DNA from 4 places in the Companilactobacillus metriopterae genome. Region 3 is predicted to be linked to each of the others. Evidence: predicted binding sites of a transcription regulator. Region 3 holds the regulator's gene; each other region holds the start of a gene.
The links. Region 3 encodes Rex, which represses fermentation and respiration genes when NADH is low (regulators of the CRP and FNR family bind a similar motif). Its sites were predicted from a motif close to TTGTGAANTANTTCACAA; they were not measured.
Positions count from the first base shown of each region.

Region 1: CS873_RS06390 (BMC domain-containing protein) is a predicted target of Rex. The motif match lies at 3,854-3,871, and genes of this name have one in related genera.
Region 2: CS873_RS03975 (NAD(P)-dependent alcohol dehydrogenase) is a predicted target of Rex. The motif match lies at 4,155-4,172, and genes of this name have one in related genera.
Region 4: ald (alanine dehydrogenase) is a predicted target of Rex. The motif match lies at 2,478-2,495, and genes of this name have one in related genera.

Region 1 is NZ_CP024610.1:1,266,797-1,273,122, reverse strand. It holds gene CS873_RS06420 (prenyltransferase) at 1-449, shown strand, start outside; gene CS873_RS06415 (RluA family pseudouridine synthase) at 463-1,359, opposite strand; gene CS873_RS06410 (helix-turn-helix domain-containing protein) at 1,492-2,265, shown strand; gene CS873_RS06405 (DUF4430 domain-containing protein) at 2,278-2,661, opposite strand; gene CS873_RS06400 (BMC domain-containing protein) at 2,681-3,031, opposite strand; gene CS873_RS06395 (NADPH-dependent FMN reductase) at 3,041-3,583, opposite strand; gene CS873_RS06390 (BMC domain-containing protein) at 3,979-4,257, shown strand; gene pduB (propanediol utilization microcompartment protein PduB) at 4,280-5,080, shown strand; gene CS873_RS06380 (propanediol/glycerol family dehydratase large subunit) at 5,114-6,326, shown strand, end outside.
Region 2 is NZ_CP024610.1:811,248-817,573, reverse strand. It holds gene CS873_RS03985 (alpha/beta hydrolase) at 1-1,320, opposite strand, end outside; gene CS873_RS08120 (hypothetical protein) at 1,460-1,636, opposite strand; gene CS873_RS03980 (3-hydroxyacyl-CoA dehydrogenase) at 1,993-2,979, shown strand; gene CS873_RS03975 (NAD(P)-dependent alcohol dehydrogenase) at 3,012-4,139, opposite strand; gene CS873_RS03970 (SLAP domain-containing protein) at 4,281-4,700, opposite strand; gene CS873_RS03965 (DUF805 domain-containing protein) at 4,720-5,100, opposite strand; gene CS873_RS03960 (serine hydrolase domain-containing protein) at 5,198-6,262, opposite strand.
Region 3 is NZ_CP024610.1:1,373,529-1,379,854, reverse strand. It holds gene CS873_RS07050 (ABC-F family ATP-binding cassette domain-containing protein) at 1-1,088, opposite strand, end outside; gene CS873_RS07045 (redox-sensing transcriptional repressor Rex) at 1,225-1,869, shown strand; gene manA (mannose-6-phosphate isomerase, class I) at 1,887-2,855, shown strand; gene CS873_RS07035 (CPBP family intramembrane glutamic endopeptidase) at 2,892-3,509, opposite strand; gene groES (co-chaperone GroES) at 3,637-3,924, shown strand; gene groL (chaperonin GroEL) at 3,956-5,584, shown strand; gene CS873_RS07020 (hypothetical protein) at 5,629-5,970, opposite strand; gene CS873_RS07015 (TIGR00282 family metallophosphoesterase) at 6,210-6,326, shown strand, end outside.
Region 4 is NZ_CP024610.1:412,877-419,202, reverse strand. It holds gene CS873_RS01900 (APC family permease) at 1-271, opposite strand, end outside; gene tdcB (bifunctional threonine ammonia-lyase/L-serine ammonia-lyase TdcB) at 283-1,314, opposite strand; gene ald (alanine dehydrogenase) at 1,348-2,463, opposite strand; gene rlmH (23S rRNA (pseudouridine(1915)-N(3))-methyltransferase RlmH) at 2,885-3,364, opposite strand; gene CS873_RS01880 (S1C family serine protease) at 3,742-5,085, opposite strand; gene CS873_RS01875 (MBL fold metallo-hydrolase) at 5,204-6,043, opposite strand; gene CS873_RS01870 (two-component system regulatory protein YycI) at 6,015-6,326, opposite strand, start outside.

The DNA of each region.
Region 1 (6,326 bases), 110 kb from region 3:
TAGTCTATGTAATTTTGGGATTAGTAAATGTTGGAACATTAGATTCAAGTACAGTGATTAATTTGATAATCTTCTGTTTACCTAATACATTTGTTGTATTCTCTGCACAATTATGTAATAACACTTGTGATTTAGATGAGGATGTCAAGAATGGCAGATACACTCTACCTTATAAAATAGGTCATGATAATGCCATCAGTTTGTTCAAAGCTTTGTGGGCACTAGCATTCTTGTTAGTTCCTATCCTAGTTATTTTGAAAGTGACACCATATACTACATTAATTCTAATTTTGTTATATCCAAATATATGGAGTACTTTCAAACCTTATTTCAGAGAACAAGTTAAAACAAAAACTTATCCTTTGGTTATGAAGGCAATTTCTAAATTTGTATTATCATATATCGGATTAATTGCTATCGGTGCTGTCATTAAAATTATATTTAAATAAAAAAATCTCCAGATCATTTAGATCTGGAGATTTTTTTTATAAAGTCTTCAAAATATTTAGGTGCAGCTGTAGTTACGGTAACTGATTCTTGAGTAAACGGGTCTTTAAAATCTAATTTAAATGCATGCAACATTAATAATGAAGAATTAGTGTCTTTACTATTGTATAGAGTATCATTCACTATTGGCCAACCATTTTCAGAAAGGTGAACTCTTATTTGATGTGTACGTCCGGTTTCAAGAGATAATTCAACTAGAGCATAGTTCATATCTTTCTCGATTACTTTGAAATGAGTTTTAGCATAATCTCCATCAATTCTAACTTTACGTTTCCTTTTATCATCAGGATCTAATCCAATAGGATCAACAATAGTTCCTTCATTAGGAATAGGGGATTCTAAATTAACTATAGCCAGATATGACCGACATAATTCTTTTTTTGACAATTGTCTAACAAGTTGTGGGACAACATATGGTGTTTTTGCAACTAAAACTAAACCACTAGTTAGCATGTCAATCCGATGAATCATATATGGTTGATGATTGGGTGCTAGATATCTAGCTATATCATTGAAGAGAGTATCATCTTCTGTGGCAAGATTTTGATGTGTTTTTATACCGCTAGGTTTGTTGACTACTAGTAGCTCATCATTTTCATATACTACCGATATATCTTTATTTCCTAGTGCATAGAATTGATTTTCAGATCTAGGAGCAAAATCAAACCTAAATTCAACTTCAGATAAATCAGGGATAATTCTATTAAAAGAAAGATATTCATTGTTGAATTTAATTGACTTAGTGACTCTCAGATTATGTTGCCATTTTTTAGGGATATACAGTCTAGTAAGGTAATCACGTACCGACTCATCACCACATGTTTTTTTGTAGGTATATTTTTTTATGTACATAAAGTTATGATACCTCAAAATTAATGTTTTAAGAGCGTTAAATATTGTATATCGTAAATAATTATTTTGAATAAAACTAATTATATTGTTTTTAATTATGCTAAAATTATTCAAAAGCAGGAGTGAGTTGTCATGAGTGAAAAAGTTGATTTGAAAGCAATACTCGATGATCCAGATATCAGTATTTCAGATATCATTCAAAGTTATATTGATGGTCATAATCTTATTTTTTTAATTACAGATAATAGTAATCAAATTATTCAAAGTTATGTAGATGTTACTTTAGAAATTAACTCAACTACTCTTGAATCCATAACAAATCATTCAAATTTTTCTACAAATGATCTGAATATCCAAAACAATCAGTTCAAATTATATCTATTTGGTTATACTGATGATTCGAATGACACAAGGGAATTAGCACAACAAAATCTCTTTTTACAGAAAATTTTGCAAAATGTATGTAATTTTATCTTAAAAATTAAGGGTACAGAGAAATATATAGATTATGAAAAAACTCCCAACACTCCTATAAATTTCAGCCATGAACTAATAATTTATTCATCAATAAAAACAAAAAACGAAATAGTCCTTAAGGCGATAGACTATATTAATGATCACTTAAATGATAATTTAACTTTAAGTGAGATAGCTAAGCACGTCTATGTATCAGATTATTACTTGAGTAAACTATTTAAGCAGGAAACAGGGCTAAATTTCTCTAACTTTTTAAATGTTAAGCGCACTCAAAAAGCGATGGATCTACTAGAAAATTCAGACTATTCTGTTGAATATATATCAAAGCTGGTTGGATTCACAAGAGTGGGGTATTTCAGTCAGATATTTAAAAAGTATACTGGGGTTAATCCTACACAATACAGAAAAAATAAAAAAGCAATCCTTTAAAGGATTGCTTTTTTATTTGTCTTTATATGTATCAAGTTTGAATTCAACGTTATCTTTGTTCTTTAATTTCTTATCTTTAGCACCAACATTAACTTGTTTTTTGTTTACTGTGAAAGTCCAGTATTTGTTTTTCTTTTCATTTTGTTTGTGGCCATCAATAGATGTGATGAATCCATCTTTTTCCTTAACGGTCCAACCCTTTTTGACACCAGTCATAACTGATGAGTTCTTCTTAAGAGTGATTTTCTTCTTAGCAATTTGTTTCTTGCCATCTTTCAATACATAAGTAACGTGAATGCTGTCATTAGATTTTTTGGCTTCAACATTTGTTGCAGAAACTCCTGTTGTGAAAAGCAATGCCAAAGTCATAAAGACAGTAACAATTTTTTTATACATAATTATTCCTCTTTTTAATTTAACTTCTTGTTATATTTGTAACATTAAAATTTAATTCATTCAAGAAGAAATTATTCACACTCTCCAAAGATGCTATAAGATCATCTATTTTACCGACTAAAAAAACTGATCCACTAAATCTATCTAAGAATCCAATATGAACATTACCAGACTTTCTTGCAATGTCTCCCGCCAGAATAGATGATTCAGAAGGAGTAATAGTAATAATACCTATGGGTAAAGTGGTGTCGGTAATACCAAGTTTTTCGTATAGATCTGGATTAGGGTTAGCGATTATATGAGCAAGGGTAATTTGTTTACCAGGGACGTATTCCTGGATAATTCTTTCAGGAAAAGTATCTTCTGACATATTATTCACCTAAAATCTTTCATTAATTATTTCTATAAATTCACTGTATAGATTTTCAAGAACATCGATCGTTTTTTGAGAGGTTACGTGATTATTATCATCAAAATTGTCATCAGCATTAGTTATAAAGCACTCAGTATTATGAGTAACTTTTCCATTAATTGCTGGAGTGGCAAGTATTTCTCTCAAATGCATTTGTGCTCTGACGGTTCCTAAGGGACCAGTTGATGCGCCCATCAGTAGAGTGGGTTTGTTCTTTAATAAACCTGGTTGCATAGATAACCAATCAATTACATTTTTTATATTGGAAGGAATGGAATGATTTATTTCTGTTGTAGCAATCATAATGCCATCTGCGTCTCGCACACAATCATTAATATAACGCACTTTTGAAGGAGTATCTGAATCTTTTACTATTTTGAACATTGGTAAGTCATCAATATCTAAAATCTGTATTTGTATCTCATCAATATGATGTTGTTGATAATATTTAATCAAATTTAAGTTATATGAATCTGGTCGATTACTACCAGAAATTGCAACAATAGACAACAAAGAGATTCACCTCACAATTGTGAATAATATTCACATAGTTATTATTAGTTTCACATTAATAATTAGAAAAATCAATATATGGTAAAAATATAATCAATAGTATATATAGAAAACCCGATGTAGTAGTGTTCTATGGTCATATAGTACAAAATAATGTAAAAACATGAAAACGCTTTATATTTATAAATTCTTGCTGACTTTAGCCATATCAGTTGGTTGACTATGTGAGTATATACGCAATTATCATATGGTAATAAACAATTTCAATTGTGAATTAACTATCTATCAACGCTCTATTGATCAACAAGTATAAAAAAAATAGTCTAAAAATCGTTGAAATTGTATATAATTTTATTTGTAAGTAAATTTAGATAATTTTGGAGGATTTAATTATGGCACTAGAAGCATTAGGTTTAATAGAAACTAACGGATTGGTACCTGCTATTGAAGCAGCAGATGCAATGTTGAAAGCAGCTAATGTAACACTTGTTGGTCAACAAAAAGTTGGACACGGATTAGTTACAACAATGGTTCGTGGTGATGTTGGAGCTGTTAATGCATCAGTTGATGCTGGTGTTGCAGCTGCAGAAAATATTGGAGAAGTTACATCTAACTTTGTAATTCCTCGTCCACATGAAGATATCGAAAAGCTAATTATTTCTAAATTATAAAATTTGTAAGTAGGTAGTTATTATGCAGGAACTTGATAAAAATACTCTTGTAGACAAAATATTGGGACAAGTATTACAAGAAGGTGTAGTTAGTAGTGGCAAGGAGGATAAGCAAGTGAACAACTTATCAGTTGGAGTAACAGAATTTATCGGAACAGCTCCTATAGGAGACACAATTGGCATGGCTATTGCTAATGTGGATCCAGAACTTTTTAAACATCTACATGTTGAAAAACCATTCAAATCTGTCGGAATTCTTTCAGCAAGATCAGGTGGTGGTCCTCAAATATTGGCAATGGACGAAGCTGTAAAAAGCACTAATACAGAAGTTATAAGTATTCAATTGCCTAGAGATACAAAAGGTGGAGCAGGTCATGGTTCATTGATTTTAATTGGTGGAAATGATGTTTCAGATGTTCGACAATCTATTAGTACAGCTCTTAATAGAGTTCCTGATATGTTTGGCGATATCTACAATACTGAAGCCGGACACCTAGAATTCCAATACACAGCACGTGCTAGTCAAGCATGTAATATGGCATTTGGTGTTCCTGAGGGACAAGCATATGGAATGGTTTCAGGTGCACCTGCAGGAATTGGACTAGTTATGGCAGACGTTGCAGTTAAAGCAGCAAATGTTGAAGTTCTATCATTTGCTTCACCAGCACATGGAACAAGTTTTTCAAATGAAGGTATTCTTCATATAACAGGTGAATCTGGTGCTGTGAAACAAGCAGTTATGTCTGCTCGTGATGTGGGAATTAAATTATTATCAAGTTTAGGTGGTACACCTACAAACGATTATCCTTCATACATTATTTAAAATTCTGGATCACTTTTCTAAGAGGTGAAAAATTTGAAAAGACAAAAAAGATTTGAAGAAATAGAAAAAAGACCTGTTCACTTGGATGGATTCGTTGACGAATGGCCTGAAGAAGGTTTTGTAGCAATGGATGGTCCTAATGACCCCAAACCAAGTGTTACAGTTCGTGACGGTGAAATCGTTGAAATGGATGGTAAAACCGAAGACGAATTTGATTTGATTGATAAATTTATTGCCAAGCATTCTATTAAAATTGAAAATGCTGAAAAAGTTATGGCAATGGATTCAGTAAAAATTGCCAATATGTTATGTGATCCAAATGTAACACGTGAGGAAATTATTCCTATAACAACTGGTATGACACCTGCCAAAGCAGCAGATGTTATCTGTCAACTAAATTTCGTTGAAATGATGATGGCGGTTCAAAAGATGCGTCCTCGTAAGATGCCTGCATCTCAATGTCACGTTACTAATATCAGAGATAATCCAGTATTGATTGCTGCAGATGCTGCAGATGCTGCCTTTAGAGGTTTCCCAGAACAAGAAACAACAACAGCTGTTGCTCGTTATGCACCTTTAAATGCCATTTCAATTATGGTTGGTGCACAAACTGGTCGTCCCGGAGTAATTACACAGTGTTCAGTCGAAGAAGCTATGGAATTGAGTTTGGGTATGAGAGGATTTACTGCTTATGCCGAAACAATTTCTGTTTATGGTACAGAACAAGTATTTACAGATGGTGACGATACTCCTTGGTCTAAAGGATTTCTAGCATCATGTTACGCATCTCGTGGATTAAAAATGCGTTTTACTTCTGGATCAGGTTCAGAAGTTATGATGGGATACGCTGAAGGTAAGTCAATGTTGTATCTTGAATCACGTTGTATCTTTATTACAAAAGGTTGTGGTGTTCAAGGATTACAAAATGGTGCCGTTAGTTGTATCGGAATCCCTGGTGCAGTTCCATCAGGAATCAGAGAAGTTCTTGGAGAAAATCTATTGTGCATGATGTTAGATATTGAATGTGCATCTGGTAATGATCAAGCATTCTCACACTCTGATATCAGAAGAACAGAACGTCTTATTGGTCAATTTTTGGCAGGTACAGATTATATCTCATCAGGATATTCTTCAGTCCCTAACTATGACAATACTTTTGCCGGATCTAACACAGATGCGATGGATTACGATGATTATTACGCAATGCAACGTGACTTGAAGATTAATGGTGGTATTGTTCCAGTTA
Region 2 (6,326 bases), 560 kb from region 3:
GCTGGCTTTACTTGCATCAAACATAGCAACTGTTTGTGTCTCTGGTATAAATCCATCATCCTCTGTTGTAATGAAATATGATGGGATAGTTGTTTTTGCAGCAGCAGCTATTCCCGATACATCATCTAAACTGAATCCTTGTAAGAATTGGTTAATTTTATCAACATTCTTAACTATTTTTTCATATGGCAGGAAAGGTAAACTACTAAAATTAATTGGTATAAGTAATTTTCCAGTCACTCCATTAAATGAATTAAGTGTTTTTCCATAGAGTGAATTACCCAATGAAGGTAGAGTTGAATACCCTGCATCAGCGATAACTGCTTTTACATTTTTTGCTAAATCAGTTTCAGATGCAGCTTCCAATGCTGTATTTGCCCCTAGTGATTGACCATAGAAAACAATTTCACCATCTTCACCATTCATTTCATTAACTTTACTTACTAAAGTTTTCCAATCATTTTTATCTTGATAACCAAATGATAGTAGATTTCCATCACTACTGAATTGACCTCTTTGACTTGGCATTAATACGTTATAACCCATGTCGTACCAAACCTTCGAAACAACACCTATCCAGTCTGGTCTTTCAGTCCAACCTTGGCCTATTATTACTGTTTTTTTAGATGCATTATTAGCAACATACGTTGCACGAATATTTTTGCTGCTATCGTTGTAAAATGGTACTTCCATAGTTTCTTTTACTGCTTGATTGTCCCACCAATCTTGAGCATTTGTGTAGAACTCTTGACTAGCTTCTGGATTATATTTTTTATCTAAAACATTCCATGTGTTTTCAACATCGTATCTATTTGGATTTATAAAAGTTCTGACATCAGAAAGAATTTGTGTCCCATGTTTACCAAACAAGAATGGGTAACTTATTGCAGCCACAGTCCCTGTTGTGACGTCAGTAATCCTATCATTGATAAAACCATTTATCTTACCAAGGATAGTCTTATGTGTTGTGCTTCCCTTTTGATTAATATCACTTATGGAAATAGTATCGTTTTCACTAGGACTAATATTATTTTCGTTGTCGATATTATTTACTTCTGAATTGTCATTACTTGTTATATCTGAGCTGGAATTCTCATTTAAGTTTTGGCTTTCAGAATCATTATCAGAATTCAAAATATTTTTTTCTGAACTAAGTAAATATAGCGAATTGTCATCAGATAAATCTTGCTGGCTTACTAAATCCGATGATTGATAATCAGATGTATCTGGATCTATATCTGCCGAAACGACCGTTGTTGTGACAGGCGCAATTAAAATTGACGCTAAAATCAAAGACGGTAAAAACTTTCTCTTTTTCATAATTTTCCCCTTAATTTATAATATAAAAATATATCATATTATCGATCGCTATTTTACATATTTTTAAAATTGTAAATAGATTTAAATAATAAAATAACTTTATTTAACATACCGACATCTAAAATTTTAAATAAATTATTTATTCACTTCTTTTTACAATATGTCCATCAGGATATACATAGTAGTCTGCACCATCATATGATCCTGCTTTTGGATTAGCCCTTACGTAAGACTTGTGTTGTCCTCTGACTAGATAAACTTTTTTATTCTTGTGATCTAATGTTGAACCGTCTTTCTTTTCAGCATAAGAAACCACTGACCAGTTAACGATAGGGTCTTTATCATTATTACCTTTTCCAATTGCTTTTTTAACAATTGAAATGGCTTGATCAGAATTCTCAACGCTGTCTTTGTTCTTAGAATTGTTGTAAACAAAAAGTTCAGCAATAATAATAACTATAACTGAAACAATAGTAGTCTTTTCAACTTAATCTCCTCTATAACATATTTGAAGCTTAATTATCACATATTTAACAATTTAAAAGCAACAATAAATCAGATTTTTATTTTAATATTCAATAATAATAATTAGATATTTCAACTATTGGTTGTTATCGTTTACATAATTAAAAACTAGGACTACAGTTAAGGAAAAAGATAAGGAGAATTATTATGACTGTAAAAAATGTTACTGTTGCTGGTAGTGGTGTCTTAGGTTCTCAAATTGCATTTCAATCTGCTTTTAAGGGTTTTAATGTAACTATCTACGATATAAATGACAAAACACTGGAAAAAGCTAAACAAACTATACAAAATTTATCTGACATTTATACTGAAGAAATTAGTGAACAACAGAAAACAATGGATAAAGTATTGCATGGCGGTGTTTATAATCCTAACTTTTTACCTGATATAAAAATTGCTACTTTTAATGAACTAAACGACGATTTAAAATCTATAAAGCATGCCAAAGATATCATCAGTTTTTCATCAGACTTAAAATCGGCAGTTAGTGATGCAGATCTACTGATAGAGGCAATACCCGAAAATGTTGAGATAAAAAATAACTTCTATGAAAAATTAGGAAAAGTTGCTCCATCAAAAACAATTTTTGCTACTAATTCTTCAACTCTATTACCTAGCATGTTTGCTGATATTACAGGTAGACCTGAAAAATTCATTGCTCTTCACTTTGCAAACCAAATATGGAAGAACAATACTGCTGAAATAATGGGTCACAGCAAAACTGATAAAGGAATTTATGAGGATGTAGTTCAATTTGCTAAAGACATTGGTATGATAACTATCGAACTCAAAAAAGAACAGCCTGGTTACATACTAAACTCTATGCTAGTTCCATTTTTAAGTGCAGGACAAGCACTATATGCTAAAGGTGTGGCCGATTTTGAAACTATAGATAAGACTTGGATGTTAGCAACTAAAGCTCCGATGGGTCCATTTGCAATATTGGATATTGTAGGATTGAAGACCGCTTATGACATTGTCTCTAATCACGCAAAAGATGATCCTTCATTCCAACCATTAGCTGACATGATAAAGAATGAATATATCGATAAGGGAAAAATGGGTATTGCAGCAGGAGAAGGATTTTACAAATATCCTAACCCTGCTTACACTGATCCTAATTTTCTTAGTTAAAAAAAGCTTCCTTCATAATGAAGGAAGCTTTTTTATGCTTGATAAGATTTATCAACAATTAGAACTGGCTTGATAACGGAACCTTTATTTGAAGCTTTATTTGCTTCATTAATTTCAGAGAAATCATAAATTTTTTCCAAAATATCAAATGGAAATTGACCTTTTTGCCAAAATTCTATTAATTGTGGTATCAACAATTGAGGAACTGCATCTCCCATCAATATACCATCAACGTGCTTTTGAGAAGCTACCAATTCATTCCAAGGTAAGAATTCTAATGACTTGTCAGTAACTGCTATTGGTGCAAAGTGTCCACCAGATTTCAAAACATCTAGACATTCTTTAATGATTTTACTAATTCCTGTTGTATCGATAGCAAAATCTACTCCATAACCGTCAGTTAGTTTCTTAACTTCTTCAACCCAATTTAAATCTTTACTATTGATAGTATCAGTAGCACCGATTTTCTTTGATGTTTCTAATCTTTGATCATGGATATCAACACTAATAATCTTAGAGCATCCTTTAATTTTAGCAGCCATTATAGCTCCGGCACCTACTGCACCGCTTCCTACAATAACAATTGTGCTACCTTGTTGAGGGTTCAAGCCATTAAAGACGGTACCTGAACCAGTAACTAGACCACAGCCAAGTGGTCCAACTTTTCTCAAATCAACTTTTTTATCTATCACGATTACATTGTTTTGTTGTACCAATGTCGTTGAAGCGAAAGAAGATTGATTGAAGAAATTATCTATTACAGAACCATCTTCGGCTGTAAATGTAGGTGCTCCATCTGGTCTCTTACCTCCAACATTTAGTTCACCCCAATTTAAACATGATGATGGATGTCCTTTTAGACATTGTTCACAAGTTCCATCAAAAGCATATGAAAGAATTACGTGATCTCCAGGTTTGATGTTTGTTACACCAGCACCTACTTTTTCAACAATTCCTGCACCTTCATGTCCAGCAATTCTTGGAAATTCTGTAACACCTGATTGTCCATTTCTTAATGCTTCATCAGTGTGACAAATACCTGTCGCAACAATATTAACTAAAACTTCATTGGCTTTAGGTTCATCATCAACATAAACTTCCTTAATATCAAAATCTCCGTTTAATTTTTCAATAACGGCTGCATTAATTTTTTTACTCATTTTTTCCACCCCAATTTGTTAATTTATTAACAATAGTTTACATACTTAGTTTAACATTCGATCATATTTTCAAAAGCGTTTTCATAAAAATAATGTAAATAATTTTCAAAATAAAAACTCCCACAAATTTGTGGGAGTTTCTTAATTTACTTGATCAGCGAGAATGTATTGATTTGTAGCGATTCTATAATAAACTTTGCCATCTTTTTGGCTTGTATGTTGTTGGTCTGTATACCAAGGAGTATTTTGTGGAGCAACCTCTCCTATAGCATTGCCATCATAGTCAAATACTGGTGCTGAAAAACCATCTTTTACAGTAACAACAGTATCCAGATGAGTATTTACCCAATTTTCATCTACAGTAGGTGTAACTCCTTCAACATCAGGGTTAACAACAGGATCTACTGAGAAGTCAGGGTCAATGATTGGATCTACAGGATCAATAGCAAATCCAGGGTCGATATCTACTGCCTTATCAGCTAAAACAACATAATTCACAGTTCCCAATGAAAGTAGTGTAGCAGCAGCAAATGCAGTAATAAATTTTGTATATTTCTTCATGTATATTCCTCCAATTTAACTAGGTATTTGATTGATTAACTCTCCATCTACTATTTGGGTTCGATGGTAATAATAACAATATAAATATAACTAAATCACCTAAGAAAGGTATGATTTCAATGAGAATCCACCAATTACTTCTATCGGTATCATGTAATCTTCTTGCTCTAATAGTGAAAGTCGCCAACCAAAAGACAAACAATACTATTGTAGCTGTTAGTGATTCAGAGTGTAAACTGATTTGATAAACACTAGGATATAAATATTTGTATTCTCCAGAAGCTCCGAAATAAATACCCATAATAAGATAATTTACTATTGCTGGAATCCAGTACTGTTTTCTTGTAGCTGAAGCATTAAAAACAAATAGTTTAGTCCAAAATTCTAAATATGATCTCAAATTAAACTCCTATCCTATTTGATAACTTAAGTTTAACAATGTTTGTATACGCTATCATTTCATAATATGAAAAGATTTCTATCAAATATAAGTTACATTAATTTTCTTTTTCCAAAATAATTGTACTAAATATTTTTTGAACATAAGGTTTTAAATCATAAGCATCCCTCTGATAATTACTTAATAGAATAGCAAAGCTTTTACTATCATCTGTTAAGTGGATAACTCCCTGATAGCCATAACCCCAACCATTCGCATAGTGGTCATTCTTTCTATTGTAGAAACCGCCTGAATAAGATGAAACTTGACTAGGACTATATAGTTTTTGTCTAGATTTAGGAGTCAAAAACTTGCCAGATGTAATATATTTTTCTGCTTTATATAAGTCTTCAACACTCATATAGACTTGTCCTGTTCCCAATTCATTGTGATACTCGTATTTTTGCACAACAAAAGGTGATTTATAATTTACAGTTTTATCTTCATGATCAGAGTTAGTATAACCACCAGCAACTCTGATTTTCTTGCCATTATCATATGCAAATTTAGTATGTTTTAATTTTAATTTTTTGATGTATTCCTTTGTAAATAATTCAGAGTAAGACTTGTGAGTAACTTTCATCAATATACCAGCTAACAAATTATAATTGATTGGTGTATAAGCCCATTTCTTGTATGTTTTACTATTAAACGTTGTATTATTGGCTAAATATAATGCTGTATCTTGCTCAGACATTATTTGTTTTGATTCATTATCTTCATCAAACCTTAATCCAGAAGTCATCTCTAACATTTGAAGAATAGTAATTTTGTTACTACCTTCTATCTGTGGATAAAAATCACTTAATTTTTGATTTAACTTCAATTTTTTCTTATCAACTTGTTGCATTACAAGACCAGCAGTCAGACTTTTTTGAATAGAATCGATTTGATAACTAGTCGTATTGGTATTTTTTTTATCTTTTTTATAGTTTGCATAACCAAAACTTTTTAGATAAACAGTTTTATCGTTCTTAACCACCATCATAGTTCCAGACCAACCGTTTTTCTGTTCAATACCACCTATATAAGAACCGTTTGAAGCATAAACATTACTCGAAAAGAAAGATAATAACAGAATTGCTATAATGTCTAATATGACAATACGTTTAATATATTTCATTTTCCACCCACCTCACTCATATTATAGAACACAATGCTAAGTATGCTAGAATATACTTAATAAT
Region 3 (6,326 bases):
CCGTTTGGTCCGATAATACCAATTCTGTCACCACGCTTTATATCCATGTTTACAGGATAAGACATTATTTCATCGTCTTCATATCCAATTGCTGCATTTTGAACAAGTAAGACATCATTACCGCTTTCTCTATCAATATTAAAAGAGAAGTGAGCTGATCCTTGATCAGACTGAGGTTTTTCCAATCTGTCCATTTTTTCCAGCTTCTTGCGGCGACTTTGTGCCATTTTTGTAGTCGAAGCACGAACAATATTTTTTTGAATATATTCTTCTTCTTTTTTAATTTCAGCTTGTTGTTCTTCGTAGTGCTTAAGAGCAACTTCTTGATTCTTTTTCTTTTCTTGAAGATAAAAAGAATAATTTCCTGAGTAGTGGGTTGAAGAATGTTGATTTATTTCAACTATTTCATTAGTAACTTTGTCTAAGAAATATTGATCGTGGGAAACAATTACTAGAGCACCCTTATATCCGCGTAGATAGTTTTCTAGCCATTCGACTGTATCTATATCCAAATGATTGGTAGGCTCATCTAACAGCAAAATATCGTTATTTTCAAGCAATAGTTTGACCATGGCAAGACGTGACTTTTCTCCACCAGACAAAGTGCTTATTTTGACATTCCAGTATTCTTCGTCAAATCCGAATCCCTTAAGAACACTGCGAATTTCAGATTGATACCCATATCCATTATTTTCTTTGAAATCATTTTGAATTTGGTCATATTGATTTAAAATATCTTGATAGTTATCAGCATCAGTATCTCCGAGTTTTGCCTCAACCTCATGAAGTTTTTTCTCCATAATTTTTAAATCATCAAAAACGTGTTCCATTTCATCGAATACTAGATTATCCAAATTTAATCCACTATCTTGAGCTAAATAGCCAATTGAAGTATCCTTTTTTATGGAAATAGTTCCATCAGTATATGGTTCTTCCTGAGAAATTATTTTTAGAAGAGTAGATTTACCAACGCCATTTCTACCAACTAATCCAATTCTAGAATGATCTTGAACTTCTAAGTTAACATTTGAGAATAAATTTTCAGTACCAAAGTTTTTAGTTATATTGTTTGCTTGTAGTAGTATCAAAATTATCTCCTTTATTTATTCACAATTTTAACATTTTTTATAAAATTAATCTTTTAAATTACTTATTAATATTGCGTTTTACTTCGATATTCATTAGTATATAATATAGTGAAAATACGCACATGGTGGGAATGAAATGACAGAAAATATTGTACCAAATGCAACAATAAAAAGATTACCAATTTACTACAGATACTTTCAATTTTTAAAGGATGAAGGAACTAAGAAGATATCATCTGGTGAACTAGCTGAAGGTATCAAGATTGACAGTGCGACAATTCGTCGTGACTTTTCTTATCTAGGGGCTCTTGGAAAAAGAGGATATGGATATGACGTCAATGAACTAGTTGATTTCTTCAAAAAATTACTAAATCAAGATCGCAGAACTAATGTTGCGCTTGTTGGTGTTGGTAATTTGGGTAACGCTCTTTTGAATTATAACTTCTCAAGAACAAACAACGTTCGAATTGCAGCAGCGTTTGACATTGATCCTGAGATTGTAGGAACAGTCAAAAGTGGTGTTCCTGTTTATAATATGAATGAAATTAAAGAGCAATTGGAATTACAACAGATCGATGTATGTATTCTAACTGTATCTTCAAATGCTGCTCAAAAAACAGCCAATATGCTAGTTGATGCAGGTGTTAAGGGAATTCTTAACTTCACACCAATTATCGTTAATGTTCCAAATAACGTAAGAGTTCACTATGTGGATCTTGCCAATGAGTTACAAACATTGATTTATTTCTTAGATCATGACAGCTCATTAGACCACGAATAATAGGAGGGGAAGTTACTATGGCAGAGCCATTATTTTTAAAACCAGTTTTCCATGAAAAAATATGGGGTGGTCGTAAACTATCTGAATCTTTTGGTTATGATTTGCCTGATGGAGATATTGGTGAGTGCTGGGCAATATCAGGGCACAAGAATGGAACTTCTATCGTAGAAAACGGAACTTTTTCTGGGCAAAAATTAGATCAATTGTGGACTAACCATCCTGAATTATTTGGAAATCCTAAAGGTAGTGTATTCCCACTACTGACGAAGATTTTAGATGCAGAGGATAGCCTTTCTGTACAAGTGCATCCTGATAATGATTATGCTATGAAGCATGAAGGAGAACTTGGCAAGACAGAATGTTGGTATGTAATCGATGCCGAACCAGATTCATATTTAATTTATGGACATAATGCCAAAACTAAAGAAGAGCTTGATCAAATGATTGATTCAGGTGACTGGGATCACTTGTTAACCAAGGTTCCAGTTAAATCTGGTGATTTCTTCTATGTTCCTAGTGGTACAGTTCATGCCTTAAATAAGGGAATATTGGTCTTAGAAACACAGCAGAGTAGTGACACTACATATCGTCTTTATGACTATGACCGAGTAGACAAAACTACTGGTAAGATGCGTGAACTACACTTAGAACAGTCCAAAGATACAATCACTGTTCCTTACAAGAGACCACAGTTGGATATAGAGACTGTTGAAAAAAATGGCAATAAATATACGACATTTGTACAGCCACCATTGTCTCCTTACTTCGCAGTATACAAATGGGAAATAAATAATTCTGATGATTTTAAACATGAAGTTGGAAGCTATACTTTAATTTCTGTTTTGTCTGGTGAAGGTCAAATTACTATTGATAATAAAGATTACTCTTTATCAAAGGGACAACACTTAATTGTTCCTGCAACAGTTAATAGTTGGAAATTATCTGGAAATTTAAACATCATTGCCTCAGAATCTGGGGAAAAATAAAAGCGTTGAAACATTTAAAGTTTCAACGCTTTTTTATTATGCAAAATTAATCAATATAACAATTAAGTTCATTAAAATATGTGCCATCATATTTATGTAAATGTTCTTTGTTCTACTGTATATGAAGCATAAGAACAGTCCAATAAAGAAATATACTAAGAAGAAACTATCTTGATGTAAAAAGGCAAATAACAAGCTAGATAGTGCTGCAGACATACCAAAGCCTATGTATTGATTTAAATCAGTAAACATAAGTTTTCTGAATATTATTTCTTCCATGATTGGTGCACATACTAAGGGGTATATGACATAATATGGGGCAAATTTCATATATGTTATAAGATCTTGTGTGTTGGCAGATAATGAAACATTGAAGAATTGAACTAATATCTCAGATATCACAAGTTGAATAACTATAATTCCCAAAGTAGTAGCAATTATCCAAAGGAAAGATCTAGTAGGACTTAATCGTCTTTCTGTAATATCTAAAGTTCTAGATTTGGCTAATATATAGCTAGTTGCAATGATTGTGACTACAGTCATTGTTATAAAGTAAGGAGTTCCCACTATTTTGAATCCGAGTAATATAGTTGCGATAATACTAATACCCAAATATGTAAGAAAAATAGGTATCTGTTTTCTAAAATTATCCATGAAATACTCCTAAAATTATTTGTTTATACTTGAATCTTATCTGTAAAATGATATCATAAAAATTGTGATTAGCACATTGAACTTGAGAGTGCTAAAAAAGATATCATAAAATCTGGAGGTATTAAAATTGTTAAAACCACTTGGAGATAGAGTTATTGTATCAGTCGATCAAGAAGAAGAAAAGACTGTCGGAGGTATTGTTCTAGCTAATAACGCAAAAGAAAAACCTCAAACTGCCGAAGTTATTGCTGTTGGTGAAGGACTAGTTTCTGATAACGGAACAAAAGTTGCTTTAACAGTTAAAAATGGAGATAAGGTTTTATTCGATAAATATGCAGGATCAGAAGTTACATTTGATGATCAAAAATACCTAATTCTTCACGAAAAAGATATTATGGCAATCGTTGAAAAATAAAAAATACTAATACTAAAAGAGGATTTGTGAAATGGCAAAGGAAATTAAATTTTCAGAAGACGCACGTTCAAAGATGATGGACGGTGTTAATAAATTAGCGGATACTGTTAAAACTACAATTGGACCAAAGGGTCGTAATGTTGTTATTGAAAAATCATATGGTTCACCTGAAATTACAAATGATGGTGTTACAATTGCAAAAAGTATCGAACTAGAAGATCACTTTGAAGATATGGGAGCAAAATTAGTTGCTGAAGTTTCTTCAAAAACAAATGATATCGCTGGTGATGGTACAACAACAGCTACAGTTCTTGCCCAAGCATTACTTAATGAAGGTATGAAGAACGTGACTGCAGGAGCTAACCCAGTAGGTATCCGTAATGGTATCGAAATGGCAACTAAAGCAGGTGTTGAAGAGTTAAGCAAGATTTCACACAAGGTTGCTGGTAAGAAAGATATTGCTCAAGTTGCTTCAGTTTCTTCAGCAAGTGAAGAAATCGGTGATTTAATCGCTGATGCAATGGAAAAAGTTGGTAATGATGGTGTTATCACAATTGAAGAATCAAAAGGAATCGATACAACACTTGATGTTGTAGAAGGTATGCAATTTGATCGTGGGTACTTGTCACAATACATGGTAACTGATAACGATAAAATGCAAGCTGATCTAGAAAATCCATATGTATTGATTACAGATAAGAAAATTTCAAATATCCAAGATATCTTGCCAATGTTACAAGAAATTGTTCAACAAGGAAAATCACTTTTGATTATTGCCGATGATATTGATGGTGAAGCCTTGCCAACACTTGTATTGAATAAGATTCGTGGAACATTCAATGTTGTAGCTGTCAAAGCTCCAGGATTTGGTGATCGTCGTAAGGAACAACTACAAGATATTGCAATCCTAACTGGTGGTACAGTTATTACAAGTGACTTGGGTCTTGAATTGAAAGACACAACACTAGAACAACTTGGACAAGCTGGTCGTATTACAGTTACAAAAGATAATACAACTATTGTCGAAGGTTCTGGAGACGCAACACAAATTTCAGAACGTGTTGAAACAATTAAGAAGCAAGTTGAAGAAACAACATCAGACTTTGATCGTGAAAAAATGCAAGAACGTCTTGCAAAATTAGCTGGTGGTGTTGCTGTAATCAAAGTTGGTGCCGCAACAGAAACAGAATTAAAAGAACGTAAATATAGAATTGAAGATGCACTAAATGCCACACGTGCCGCTGTTGAAGAAGGATACGTTGCTGGTGGTGGAACAGCATTGATGAACATTATCTCAGGTGTTAGCTCTGTCAAAGGAGAGGGAGATGTTCAAACAGGAATTAACATAGTTGTTCGTGCCCTTGAAGAACCACTACGTCAAATTGCTGAAAATGCTGGTCTTGAAGGATCAGTAATTGTTGAAAGATTGAGACAACAAGAAAATGAAGTTGGATACAATGCTGCTACCGGTGAATGGGTAAACATGATTGAATCAGGTATTATCGATCCAACTAAAGTTACAAGATCTGCACTTCAAAACGCAGCCAGTGTATCAGCACTATTATTAACAACAGAAGCAGTTGTTGCTGATAAGACAGAACCAAATGATTCAGCCGATCCAATGCAAGCACCAGGTGCTGGTATGGGACCAATGATGTAATTTAATAAAATAAAAAACACTTCAGAATAAACTCTGAAGTGTTTTTATTTTTTGAAAATCGAAATAATTAAACTGTCCATTATTATTAATGTTGAAAATAGTAATCCCAAACCTAGTGCAATCTTAGTACCTGTTATAAGAAAGACAACTAGGAAAGCTAAAGCTAATACAATTCCAGTAAAGTTTAGTATTCTAATAATACTGTTCTTTTGACTGGTCACTCTCATTAGAGGCATTAATAATGCGACTTCAAGGATTATGACAGATGGATATATAATAGTCCAGTTACTAAAGTTATCAAATAGATTGAAGTAGATCATGGAAGTAAGATAAACAATAATTAATGCTACTGGTAAAACATAATAACTAATGGTTTTATTTTTCATAATGTAACCCCCCCAGGAAATATTATTATAATAATTTACATTATACATTAAAATAAATATACAAAATATTTTTTATTTGAACTGATTTTAGCTTATTTCATTCCAAATAAGATTTTTAGATTATCAAAAATAAAGTAAGAAGTACTATTTTTATTTTTCATAAAATACCCTTTTGACTAAAATATTTTATATAATAGATAAAGTATATACTATAAGTAGCTTTATTGGAGAAGTACATAATGAAAATTCTATTTGTTGGCGACGTAGTAGGTAATATCGGGTTAAAATCTTTGGACGAATATTTACCTCAAATAAAAAGAAAAGTAAAACCACAGTTAACTATCGTTAATGGTGAG
Region 4 (6,326 bases), 590 kb from region 3:
AAAAGCCCCAAAATGGACCATAAGAATATTCTATATACTTTGTTAGACCACCTGTTTCGGGGTACATTGCTGCCAGTTCAGCAGCAGTAAGACCAGCACATATTGTTATAAGTCCGCCAATCAACCATGCTAGCATAGACAAACTGACGGTTCCTGTTGACTCTGTTACAGCTGATGCTTTGAAGAAAACTCCAGTTCCTATAACAGTTCCAGCAACTGTAGATAATGCTGCTCCAAATCCTATTGATTTCTTTAGCTTAGCTTCTGCCATGAGTCAAACCTCTATCCAATTCCACCGTCTGGATGAACTGGTGCTAAGAATTGATCTATAATATTTGAAACTCTTTGTAGATCAACGTTTCCACCAGAAACCATGGAAACAACTTTTTTGTTTTTTAACCATTTTTCATCAATTTTATTTGATTCCAATGCAGCTGTGGGTAGTGCTCCTGCTCCCTCTGCAACAACTTTTGCTCTTTGCATAAGATCACGCATAGCCTTTGAAATTTCATCTTCACTTACAGTTACAATTTCATCAACAAGATCTTGGACGATTGGAAAAGTGATATCACCAGGTTCAGCAACATCAGTTCCATCAGCAAGAGTAAAATCATCATGATGGAAAGAAATCTTACCTTCATCAATAGACTTCTTCATTCCATGAACATTCTCAGATTGTACTCCAACAATGTGAATATGTGGATTAAATGATTTTAATGCTATTGCAATACCAGAAATTAATCCACCACCACCGACAGGTATAATGACTGTATCAACATCCCAACAATCATCCAATATTTCTAACCCAATTGTTCCTTGTCCAGCAATAACCAACTCATCATTGAATGGATCTACAATAGTTTTACATTCTTTTTCAGCACGTTCATGCATCCATTTTTTGGCCTCATCAAAAGTTTCACCATGAATATCAACTTCTGCTCCGTAGCCTGCAGTAGCATCACGTTTAGCTTGTGGTGCCTCTTCTGGCATAACAACAGTTGTTTTTACACCAAGTAATTTACCTGTTAAAGCAACTCCCTGTGCATGATTTCCTGCGGAAACCGTTATAATACCACGATCTCGTTCTTCTTTGGTGAGATGATTTATTTTATTATTAGCACCTCTAAATTTAAACGAACCAGTAAGTTGCATATTTTCCAATTTAAGAAAAACATCTCCACCAGCAACATTTCTACTCAAGAACATTGATTGAATTAAAGGTGTTTTACGAGCATATTTTCCAATAACATGTTTTGCTTCTTGAATATCTTGAAGTGATACTTTTTGAACTCTTGCCTTGTTTTCAACATCCATTTCCATCATGATTATTTCCTCTTAGTATATTTATTAGATTAATGTAGTTAAGTCCACATATGTTTGATCAACAGATCCTGCTAAACCAGAATTAGTAACATTACCATTGTATATATTGATTCCTGAAGCCAAAGCTGGATCGGTTTTGATTGCATCGACGATACCTTTAGATGCAATTTCTAAAATATAATCTATATTTCCTTTGGCTAGTGCCATTGTAGAAGTTCGTGGTACAGCTCCTGGTTGGTTAGGTACTGCATAATGAAGTACTCCATACTTTTCAAAGATTGGATTTTCAATTGTAGTTGGCGTATCAATTGTCTCTACAGTACCACCTTGATCAATAGCAACATCAACAATAACACTACCTTTTTTCATTGATTTAACCATATATTCTTTAACTAGCTTAGGTGGTTTTGATCCTGGGATTAGTATTGTTGATATAAATATATCTGCTTCTTTAATTTCCTTTGCTAAATTATCTTCTGTTGATTTCACAACTCTTACGTTAGAACCCTTAAACTCGGTTTCTAATTCTGAAATACGTTCGTCATTAAGCTCAATTATTACCACGCTACATCCAAGACCTAACGCCATTTGAGCAGCATTAGTAGCAGCATTTCCACCACCAAAAATAACAACTCTACCAGCTTCTATGTTAGATATATCAACTCCTGGAAGAAGAATTCCTTCTCCTCCATGTTGTGCTTCCAAATAATAAGCACCCATAATTACTGATCTTCTACCAGCAATAGCTGACATAGGTGCCAATAATTCTAATTTTCCATCTTTTTCAATTGTTTCTCCACCAATGGCAGTCATTCCACTTTTAACCATCTCATCCACAGTTTCTTTTGATGATGCCAAATGTTGAAATCCCCATACAATCTTACCTTTTTCAAAATACTTAAACTCAGATTCCATTGGTTCTTTAACTTTTATTGCTAGATCAGCTGACCATGCATTTTCATGGCTAACTATTTTTCCACCAACATTTTTATATTCATCATTACTAAAACCAGAACCTAATCCGGCATTCTCTTCAACAAGGACCTCATTACCAGCTTCAACCATACGTTTTACATTTTCTGGTGTGGCAGCTACGCGTCCTTCTCCTTCTTTTTGCTCTTTAATTACTCCAATTTTCATAAAAATTTGCTCCTTTGTTAATATTTTAACAATTTCCAAAGGTTACTGTATATCTTTTTTGTTTTTTTTTCAATACGATTTTTTGCTGTTTTAATAAGATCAATTGTGAATTTTCTTTCTATTCCACTTATGATAAGTATTTTCAGTTAACTAACTTTTTTGAAATTTTTTTGAAAATTGTGAATGTAAGCACAATCATTTAGTAAAACGTTTTCCTTCAATAAGATTTATCTTATTTTTTTATTAAACACTGTATACACTTGTCTTTTTGAGGAGATCAAAAAAGAGCTACTAAAATTAGTAACTCCATTTTATTTAACTTACAATTTAAAAAAGTTTCTAAAAAATTTCCACTTTAATTCTAATTAGAATTTCCATAAAATAATTATTTTAATAAAATTTCCATTTATCTAAAAAATTATTATTTATGATAAGTACGATGACTATTAATCATAAAAGATCTATATATTTGTTCAGTTAATACAAGACGCATTAATTGATGTGGATAAGTTATCTTACCGAAACAAAGTTTAAAATCTGCACGTTGATAGACTTCGTCGCTAACTCCTAAAGATCCCCCGATTATAAATGTAATATCACTTGTTCCATAAGTTGATAAATCATCTATTTTTGCTGCCAACTCTTCAGATGTCAGTTCTTTGCCACGAAGATCTAACAAGATAACATATTCTTTATCCTTTATCTTCTCAAGAATTCGAACTCCCTCTGCTTCCTTAACCATTTTTTCTTGCGCATCACTTAGCGTATCTGGTGCTTTTTCATCACTACATTCCACTATTTGTAATTTACAAAATGCAGAAAGTCTTTTGGAATACTCTTCAATTCCATTTTTTAAATACTTTTCCTTAAGTTTTCCAACAGTTATTATCTTAATGTTCATCTATCTACTCCTACCCCTTAGTTTTTAACAATACTTATTCACATCAATGTGATGCATCGATATCTAAAGTAATTCATTAGTTATTAACAGCTCAAATAATGTTTGTGTTTTTCTCAATAGTGCCCTTTAAGCTTATTATATCAACATTAATTACTATTATTTATTTTATATTACTTAGTTATGCACAAGATCATTCTAATCTGTGTATAAAATTATACCTTGTTTTAAAAACGTTTTTCCACAGTTATACACAAGTTATTCACACCTGTGTTAAACGTCTTAAGAAATTCTTTACATTTACCCGAATTTTCTTAACCTTTTCTTAAACATTGTTCAAAAAAAGACGTGAAACTATTATAAGTTCACGTCTTTTATCTTTAATCTGATGTTTTTTCAGTTAAATGCACTGATGCAGTTTTCAACTTACCATTATGATAATACTTGATTTTCACTGTATCACCAACTGATTTTTCATATAAAGCACTGTGCAAATCAGCCACAGAAGCAATTTTCTTACTTCCTAATTTAACGATAATATCATTTTTTGAAATTCCTGCTTTTTTAGCAACTGATCCGCTGTTTGTTTGTGCGACTACTACACCTTGTGTAACTGAACTTGGAACCTTCAATGATGTCTGAGAATCATCTGAGATTTGATCTAAATCAATTACTGATATTCCTAAACTTGGTCTCTCTACTTTACCATTCTTAACAAGTTGATTAATAATTTTAACTACTTCATTACTTGGAATAGCAAATCCCATACCTTCAACAGAAGTACCATCAGTACCTGATGTTAGTTTCATAGAATTGATACCTATAATCTGACCATTAGAATTAACAAGAGGTCCTCCCGAATTACCAGGATTAATAGCTGCATCAGTTTGAATAACTGTGGCCTCTCCAATTGTTTGTCCTGTTGTTTGGTCCTGTGTTTGAACCGTTCTGTTTGTTGCTGAAACTATACCTTGAGTAACACTAGTTGCGTACTCGCTTCCTAATGGTGAACCAATAGCGATAACTGAATCAGCTGGTTGCACACTATCTGAATTACCAAATGATGCAATTGCTGGCACCTTATCTCCGTCAATTTCAATAACAGCTAAATCAGTAGTAGCATCACTACCAATTAATTTACCTGTTAATTTTGTTCCATCTTTTAAGATAATCTCAATTTGATCTGACCCATCAACAACGTGGTTATTTGTAACAATGTAACCTTTTCCATTTTCCTTAGAGTAAATTACTCCGGAACCTTCACTATACTCTTGTAGAGAATCTGAAGATGATGATGAATTTGAGATATTTGAGTCTGATCCCGAATTATCTGAGCCAGATGAATCAGAAGATGAGCTATCACCGTCACTACTATCACCAAAAAGATCTCCGAAAATTGAAGAAGAATCTCCCTGTATTTTACTTTGCTTTTGTAAATTAACAACGGAAACAACTGCTTCATCTACTTTATTGTAGGCTTTTGTCATTGTACCCGTCGATTTGGTAGAACCTGTACTTACTTGAGTAGTACCTGGTCCACCTGATGATGAAGTTGTGTCAGGAACTGATGATGAAAATTGTGAGAATCCCCAAGTAGCAATTCCCACACCTAACATAGCAGAAATAAGAGCTACAATAGCTGTTTTAAATAAAGGACTTTTAAAATTCAAAAAATTACCTCGATTCTTATCTGATGATCTACGTTCAGGATTGTTATTATCCATTTGTACATTCTCCTTAAAGTATATATTCATAATAATATCTAAATTTGAAATTTTTATGAAACATATTTGAATATTATTATGCACTAAAAAAAAGTATAAATTCAAAATTTATACTTTTTTAAAGAATTATTAAATCATCTGGAATAATTGGATCAGTATCATTCAAATAAAAATCATGATCAACAGCCATATCATGGTTTTTCAAAAATGTTGCCACTGTCTCATGAGCTGTATATTTTGTATTGTTTTCAGGACTAAGGTGACCTAAATATACTTGCTTAGTATTTTCACCGATTACATCCATCAACCCTCTTGCTCCATCTTCATTTGAAAGATGACCCTTTTCACTGAGTATTCTTTGTTTGAGGGACCATGCGTAAGATCCATTTCTCAACATATCTACATCATGGTTGCATTCAAACAGATAACCATCAGCATTTTCTATCTTTTTTTCAACAGTATCAGAGATGTAGCCTGTATCAGTCAAAATGACAAAATCCTTGTTATTATGATGAAATTTATAAAATTGTGGATCAGCTGCGTCGTGTGATACTCCAAAACTCTCAATATCTAAATCGCCTAAACTTAAAACTTTATTTTTATCAAAAATGTTAATTTGATCGCTATCTACTTTACCTATTTTAGGCATCATAGCTTGCCATGTTTTTTCATTTGCATAAACATTTAAACCGTATCTTCGTGCTAATACTCCGACTCCTTTTATATGGTCGGAGTGTTCATGAGTAACAAATAGCGAATCTATTTCTTCAATATTTTTGCCAACAGAGTCAAGTAACTCTTTAATCTTTTTACCTGACATCCCTGCATCTACCAAAATTTTGTGCTGAGGTGTCTCGATATACGTAACATTTCCTGTACTGCTGCTGGCAAGAACACTTATCTTCATATTATCTAATTTTGAATCCAATTTAATTATCTCCAATAGACGACGAATCATCCTTAATTATCGCACCAGTAAATGCGTTGACCTGTTTTGTACTACTTATATCGTTGTCTGTATTTTTAATAGTTACAAACCATACAGGTATATAAATAGTATTATCGTTTGCTTCTAGCAATTTAGTATACGCCAAATTTATATAAGTTATCTTAGAATTATTCGGAATTTCAGAATTTGTATATAAATTATCCACTACGTCTTTTTCACTTTTTAATACTGATTTTTCATGTAAAACACTAGCTGAAGGAATATAAGTTTGTGTGTAACTAACTATCTTGTC